2 regions of the Arthrobacter sp. EM1 genome follow, and region 2 is predicted to be linked to the other one. Evidence: riboswitches for the same ligand, from Rfam matches in the RefSeq annotation. Region 2 holds a riboswitch; the other holds the start of a gene.
The links. Region 2 has a riboswitch for thiamine pyrophosphate ahead of QI450_RS09535 (bifunctional hydroxymethylpyrimidine kinase/phosphomethylpyrimidine kinase). Riboswitches for the same ligand answer to the same signal wherever they lie in the genome.
Positions count from the first base shown of each region.

Region 1 (3,749 bases), 1.2 Mb from region 2:
GCCGTTGTGGCCGTCCCGCTCCGGAGCCACTCTGACCTGCTGGTCACGGCGACCGGTCACGTCACCGCGCTGATCCCCGGCTCCATGGTGGTGGAAGTGGATCGCTCCACATCCACGCTCTATGTGCACGGGATCAACGTCCGCAATGCAGCCGGCGCCGCGCAACTGCGCAAGGACGTCCGCGACACGGAGGCCGGGCTGATCCGGATCATGGGTACCAAAGCCGAAGTGTCCGCACTCAACCAGGAGGTGGGGCCGTGATGGCGCTAGTCCTGACCGTAACCGCGGTGGTGCTCTCGTTGGCCGCCGGCGGGGCGATCATCCGGATCGCGCGGGGCCCGTCGCTGCTGGACCGGGTGCTTGCCGCGGACGTGCTCCTGGCCATCGTGGGGGCGGCCATCTGCATCGACATGGCCGTGAACCGGCACCTGAACAACCTTATGCTGCTGGTGGCGGTATCCCTTATCGGGTTCGTCGGCTCCGTCACGGTAGCCCGCTTCGTTGCCGACCGGAGGGAGAAAAGCAGTGCCTCCTGAGACATTTACCGCCGACACCGTGATCGACGCCGTCTCGGCTGTCTTTATGGTGGTCGGTGCCCTGATGTCCCTCGCTGCGGCGGTGGGATTGCTCCGCTTTCCCGACCTGATGACCCGGATGCACGCAGCCACCAAACCCCAGGTGCTGGGACTGTTCCTGTTGCTGTTCGCGCTGGGCCTTCAAATGCGCACCTGGTGGGTCTGGCCGGTGCTGGTGGTGGCATGGATCTTCCAGCTGCTCACAGTTCCGGTTTCCGCGCATATGGTCGGCCGCGCCGGGTACCGGACCAAGCACCTCCACCCGGAGCTGCTCAGCACCGACGACCTGGAGGCCGTGGTGCAGCAGGCAGCCGGCACCCGGGGATTCACTCACGACGACGCCGGGGACGCCGGCAAACGGTGAAGCTAGAGGATGCGCCCTAGACCAGGTCCTGGGTTTTGGCGAAGCGGGCAACCGCTCGCTGGGTGCCGCGATTGGCGAGTACTTGGATGATGGCGCTGACGGACGCGGAGATCAGCGCAAAAGTCAGGGCCGAGCGCAGGGTGGTGGGGACATCGTCCTCGTGGCCCTTGGGTGGCTTATTGCCGGTGGACTTCTCCCAGACGGTGTCCACGAGCTTGGTGCCGACGTAGCCGGCAAGCAGGCTGACGCCGGCGCCGAGCAGTTTGATGAAAATATTCATTCTTCGCAACTCCTTGCGGGAGGGAAACAGGGCTTCCCCTAGCCTAGCGTTCCTCGCCCGACGGTCCAGTTGGGGACCTGCGGGCGGGGCCAACACCCCTGCCGTCGTCGGAGTCTTGGGTTTAACCTCGGCGTAACCCGGGGGTGGCCGGCGCTCCACGGGTGTAAAGTGGGTCACGCCCACAAGGGCGATTTTTAGATACGACAGGGGAGCGCCGCCGTCGGGCATCACCGGGGAAATCCGGGGAGACCACAGGTGGGCGCTGAGAGTGCGGACAGCCGCAGACCCTCGAACCTGATCCGGTTAGTACCGGCGCAAGGGAGTCGAGTTCTCAGAGTGGCCGGAGCGGCAGCGGAAGCTGCAGGCCCGGGCCACTCTCCCCTCCTGTTCCTCAGGAGGACGATATGACTGATACATCTGCCAAGCCCGGATCCGTACAACCCGGATCAGCCGGCGCGCCCGTCCGGTACAGCCACAACTGGCGTGTGGTGGACATTGTGGTGGCGGCGCTCATTGCGGTTGCCGGCGGCGTGATCTTCTGGGCCTGGTCCCAGGGTGCCAACCTGGTTTCTGCCCCCGTTAATGCGTTCTATCCGCCGCTCACCGGGCTCTACGCCGGAGGCTGGATGCTCCCGGCCGTGCTGGGCATGCTGATCATCCGCAAGCCGGGTGCTGCACTGTTCTGCGAATCGGTGGCCGCCACCGGCGAGCTGATCATGGGCTCGCAGTACGGCACCACAGTGCTGATCTCAGGCATCCTGCAGGGCCTCGGCGCCGAGCTGGTTTTTGCCGCGGTGCTCTACAAGAAGTTCAATGTGCCGTCCTTTCACGGGAAATTCAACCTGCCGGTGGCACTGCTGGCCGGCGCCGGGGCGGGCCTGTTCTGCGGCTTGAATGACTCGTTCCTGCCCTGGGGCTGGAACATCGCTTACGCCTCCGGTGACAAGCTGGCCTACATCGTTTTCACTGTGGTCTCCGGCGCCGTGATCGCCGGCGGCCTGTCCTGGCTCGCCACCCGGGCCCTGGCCAGGACCGGGGTGCTGGGCTCTTTCGCCTCCCGCAAGGCGGCCGCGGAGCCGGTCTTTTCCTGACCCGCGCACACGGCTGATGACATCCTCCGACCGGGTCCGCCCGGCTGCGATCACCGCGCGCGGCTGGGGCTGGTGGCACGCGGGCCGGACCCGGCCCGCAGTCCGCGGCCTTGACCTGGACATTCAGGCAGGGGAACGTGTGCTGCTGCTGGGACCATCCGGTGCCGGCAAATCCACGCTCCTCCACGCCCTGGCCGGTGTCCTCGGCGACTCGCCCGGCGGGGACGCCGGGCGAGCCGCCGAGCGTGCCGCTGGCCGCGGGCCGGCGGACGACGGGGATGCCGAGGAGACCGGCAGCTTGCTGATCGACGGGGCATCACCCCGGGAGCGGCGCGGCCGGGCCGGGCTGATGCAGCAGGACCCGGAGACGCAGGTGGTGCTCTCGCGCCTGGGCGACGACGTCGCCTTCGGGGCGGAAAACCTTTCAGTGCCCCCGGCCGACATCTGGACCCGGGCAGCGGAAGCGCTCGACGACGTCGGACTCGGCCGCCTGCCGCTGGACCACCCGACGTCGGCGCTGTCCGGCGGCCAGAAGCAGCGCCTGGCCCTCGCCGGCATCCTGGCGATGCGCCCCGGACTGATTCTCCTCGACGAGCCCACCGCCAACCTGGACCCGGCCGGAGTGCTGGAGCTTCGTGATGCCGTCGGCCGTTGCCTGGACAAGACCGGCGCTACCCTGGTGGTCGTGGAGCACAGGGTTGCCGTCTGGAAAGACCTCGTGAACCGGATTGTGGTGCTGCAGCCGGGCTCGGCGACGGACACCGCGGTGCTGATCGACGGACCGCCGGACCAGGTCCTGGACCAGGCGCGGGACATGCTCACCGCGGCGGGTGTTTGGGTGCCCGGTTACGTGCCGCAGACCCGGACGCGTCACCGGCCGCGGCCCGCCGGCCCGGCATCGGCCGCCGCCTCGGCCGCCGGCAGGGCCGCCGCCGGGGCGCCCGGTGGCCAGATTGCCCGCACCCCGACAGCGGGACTGCTGCTTGCCGCTGAGGACCTGGCCGTGTCCCGCGAACGGCCGCGCCGGGCGGGCCTCCGGGGCGGTTTTCGACCCATTCCGCCGGCGCCCGTCCAGTCCGGCATTGTTGCCCGGGTCCGCGCCGGGGAGGCCTTGACCATTACCGGCCCCAACGGATCGGGAAAGTCCACCTTCGCCCTGACGCTCGCGGGCCTGCTCGCGCCGGTCTCCGGCACGGTCTCGGCCACCCCGGAACTCAGCTCCGGTGCCGGGAGCGATCCGTACAAGTGGAAGGCCCGGCAGCTGATCTCAAGGATCGGCACAGTGTTCCAGGAACCTGAGCACCAGTTCGTCACGGGGCGGGTACTTGATGAGCTGATGTTCGGCCCCCGGCACCTGGGCCGCGGCGAGGAACGCGTCGACGAACTGCTCGAGCGGCTCCGGCTGGCGGAGCTCGTGGACGCGAACCCGTACACACTCT
Region 1 covers NZ_CP124836.1:3,276,687-3,280,435, reverse strand. Annotated here, with positions in the region: gene QI450_RS15210 (Na+/H+ antiporter subunit E) at 1-261, shown strand, start outside; gene QI450_RS15205 (monovalent cation/H+ antiporter complex subunit F) at 261-536, shown strand; gene mnhG (monovalent cation/H(+) antiporter subunit G) at 526-939, shown strand; gene QI450_RS15195 (DUF4235 domain-containing protein) at 956-1,219, opposite strand; TPP riboswitch at 1,415-1,558, shown strand; gene QI450_RS15190 (ECF transporter S component) at 1,624-2,310, shown strand; gene QI450_RS15185 (ABC transporter ATP-binding protein) at 2,327-3,749, shown strand, end outside.
Region 1: another riboswitch for thiamine pyrophosphate. It lies ahead of QI450_RS15190 (ECF transporter S component); the one in region 2 lies ahead of QI450_RS09535 (bifunctional hydroxymethylpyrimidine kinase/phosphomethylpyrimidine kinase).

Region 2 (3,749 bases):
GTACGTGATAGGTGACACCCTGTATGGACAGGACGTAGCCGCAACGACTTCCGGAACCGCGCCTCCCTATCGTACAGGCTCCCTGCTGTCCCGCGGCTCAGGCGTGCACGCGCGGCGCGTCGAAGAAGTCCACTTCGTAGCGGGCGGACTGCCGGAAGGCCACGGTCATGGCGTCCCGTTCGCCGGGTGAGGCCGCCCGGGCTGCGGTGTCGGTGTGGGCGATGGCCTGCCGGGTGGCGTCGGCGAACTCCGGATCGGCGTAGGTGCGCAGCCACGCGGCGTAGGGGTGCGATTGCGGCGCACCCGCGGCGAGGAACCGGTTGTGCAGTGCCTGTCCCACCTCGGCATAGAGCCAGAAGCACGGCAGTACCGCAGCGATCAGCACTCCGTAGCTCCCGGTGACCGAGGCGGCCAGAAGGTGGTCTACGTAGGACTTGGTGACCGGTCCGAGCGTCCGCTCCGCCGTGCGTCCGCGCAGCCAGGTCCGGTGCAGTTCGGCTTCGACGCTGAGGCAATTCTGTGCGGAGCGGGTCCAGAAGAGCTGTTCGTCTTCCGTGGGTGCGATCGCGGCGGCCCGGGAGAGGACCCGCGAATAGCCGTTCAGGTACAGGGCGTCCTGTCCGAGGTAGTACGCGAAGTCCTGCTCCGGCAAGGACCCGTCCGCCAGGGCCGTGATGAAGTCCAGGCCGTAGATGGCCTCGAGGTCGGCAGCAGCGGTTTCCCGCAGCCCACGGGCGAATTCACCCGCGGCAGGGACCCGGTGCAGTTCGCCGCCGCCGGCACCCGTACCGTGATGGGCGGTCTGATGCTGGACATGGTGGAAGTGATGGACCGGGCCGTTGCCGCTGCCGACGTCGAGGTCCGCCGAGGTGCGCAGCGCCCCTTCCAGCCACGGCTTAACTTCCCGCAAGGCGGCCTCCCAGTCCCCGACCCGGGCCTGCACGGTCGCCATCGCCGCGGACAGTGAGCATCCCGTTCCGTGGCTGTTGCTGGTGCGGACCCGCTCCCCCGGTACTACTATGACGTGCCGGGCCAGGACCCCGCAGGTGTTGACGAGCGCGTCCGGGCAGCCGTCGCCGTGCTCGCCGGCTCCGCCCGCAGCGCCGGTGCCGTCGAGGTGGCCGCCCTTCACCAGGACGGTCGTGCCGGTGCCGGCGGCAAGCCGCTTGCCCTGTTCCAGCGCCGCAGCCCAGTTGCCGGCGACGGGTTCGTTGAGCAGAATCGCGAGTTCGGCGAGGTTCGGCGTGATCAGGTCCGCGTAGGGCAGCAGTTCTTGCAGCGCCGATTCGGCGGGCGCCTGCAGCAGCCGGTCACCGCTTGTGGCCACCATCACGGGGTCCAGCACCACAATGGCGGGCCTGACCTTCGCCAGCCAGGTCCGGACGGCGTCGATCACGGCGGCGTCCCCCAGCATCCCGATCTTGACGGCGTCGATCCGGATGTCGGCGCTGACCGCGTCAAGCTGGGCGGTCAGGAAATCTGCCGGCGGGACGTGGATGGCGCTGACGCCGCGTGTGTTCTGTGCGGTCAGGGCGGTGATGGCGGCCATGCCGTAGCCGCCATGCGCGGCAATGCTCTTCAGGTCCGCCTGGATCCCGGCACCGCCGGAGGGGTCCGAGCCTGCGATCGTGAGCACCCGCGGGATCCGGGATGCCGGGGCTGCGGGGACAGCGGGAAGAAACGGGGAGGCGGCGGTCATGGGAGACATCCCTTCGCCGGTGCTAACCGGACAGGTTCAACGGGTCTGGATCTCAGCCGGCTCGATGCGCGGCACCCCGTGTCAGGGACCAAGCCTAGCCGCATCCTTTAACGAAGTCGCGGGCACGGCCCGAACCTGGCGTATTGCTACGCGGCCCGGACCGCACCCGCGGCCTTCCCGAACTTTCTTGGGGTTAGAGTTCCGAGGCCGGAACGCCGACGCCGAGGATAATCGGTTCGTTTGTGGCCGGTTTGGCCGCCGGCGTTGTTGCTGCTGCCGGGGCCTTTGCCTCGTGTACCGAAACGGCAGCCTGCGGCGCCGCCCGGCGCTGCTCTACCGAGGTTTCGTTGGCTGCTCCCTGCGCGCGGCTGGCGCTGCGGTTGCGCCGTCCGCGGCGGGCACGGGAGGCGCCGGCCTCGGGGGCCGCCTCCGTCTGGGAGCCTGGCGCCTGGGCGCGGCCCGGGCCGGTTCCGCCGGCACGCGCCGGAGCCGCCGGTGCAGTCCGGGCTGCGGCCGCCTTCGCAGCCGGTGCAGCGGGATCCGCCGCGGAGACTTCCCCGCTGTCACCCAGCTGGGCGAAAGCCTCGGTCAGCAGGTCCATGGTCAGCGCGGGCGCACCCGACTCGTCGGCATGCTCCACAAACGGCAGTGCGACTTGTTCGCCGCCGAAGGTCAGCACGGCGCCGGGACGTCCGGCAGCCTCCTCCGTTGCGGCCAGCTCGACGGCTGCCTCAACAGCGGCCTGGCGGACCCCGGCGTCGACTCCCGTGGCCGCTTCATCGTCATGCAGATGGGCAGCATGCGCCGCCGCAGCGATATTCGCCAGCGCGTGGCGGGTCGCCTCGGCCTTGGCATGGCGTTCGGCGTCGGTGGGCTCGGGGTGCGCTGCGGCCGGCACCGACTGTTCGTCCGTGCCCTGGCCGCCCCGTCCGCGGCGGCGGCTCTTGCGTTCGGTCCGCGGGGGGGCAGGCTGCTCCGCACGGGGAATGTGATGCTCGGCGGCAACGACGTTGGCGCGGCGGTGCTCCACCGGCTCGTCGTGGGTCACAATGCCGCGGCCGGCGCAGGCCTCGCACTGTTCGCCGAAAACTTCCAGCAGCCCGGTACCCATCCGCTTCCGCGTCATCTGCACGAGGCCCAGCGAAGTCACCTCCGCGACCTGGTGTTTGGTCCGGTCCCGGCCCAGGCACTCCACCATGCGGCGCAGTACCAGGTCCCGGTTCGATTCAAGCACCATGTCGATGAAGTCGATCACGATAATGCCGCCGATGTCGCGGAGCCGGAGCTGCCGGACAACTTCTTCGGCCGCTTCGAGGTTGTTTTTGGTGACGGTTTCCTCAAGGTTGCCGCCGCTGCCGGTGAACTTGCCGGTGTTGACGTCCACCACTGTCATGGCTTCGGTGCGGTCGATTACGAGCGAGCCGCCGGAGGGCAGGAAAACCTTGCGGTCCAGTGCTTTGTGGATCTGCTCGTCGATGCGCCAGGCACCGAAGATGTCCGAGTCCTTGGTCCATTTCTCCAGCCGGCCGACAAGGTCGGGGGCTACGTAGGTGACGTAGGCCTCGATGGTGTCCCACGCTTCCTCACCGGAGACGATCAGCTTGGAGAAGTCCTCGTTGAAGACATCACGGACTACCTTGATGGTCAGATCGGGTTCGCCGTAGAGCAGTTCGGGGGCAAGGATCTTAGTTGAGCTCGACTGGCCCTCGATCCCTTCCCACTGGGCACGGAGCCGGTTGATGTCGTGCGTGAGTTCTTCCTCGGACGCACCCTCCGCGGCGGTGCGCACAATAACGCCAGCATCCTCGGGCAGGCGGTCCTTGAGGATCCGCTTGAGGCGGTTGCGTTCGACGTCGGGCAGCTTGCGCGAGATTCCGGTCATGGAACCGCCGGGTACGTAGACGAGGTAGCGGCCGGGCAGCGAGATCTGGCTTGTGAGGCGGGCGCCCTTGTGCCCGACGGGATCCTTGGTGACCTGGACCAGCACGGAGTCGCCGGACTTCAGCGCGTTCTCGATCCGGCGCTGCTTGCCCTCGAGGTTGACGGACTC
Region 2 covers NZ_CP124836.1:2,072,116-2,075,864, forward strand. Annotated here, with positions in the region: gene QI450_RS09535 (bifunctional hydroxymethylpyrimidine kinase/phosphomethylpyrimidine kinase) at 98-1,699, opposite strand; TPP riboswitch at 1,691-1,788, opposite strand; gene QI450_RS09540 (Rne/Rng family ribonuclease) at 1,893-3,749, opposite strand, start outside.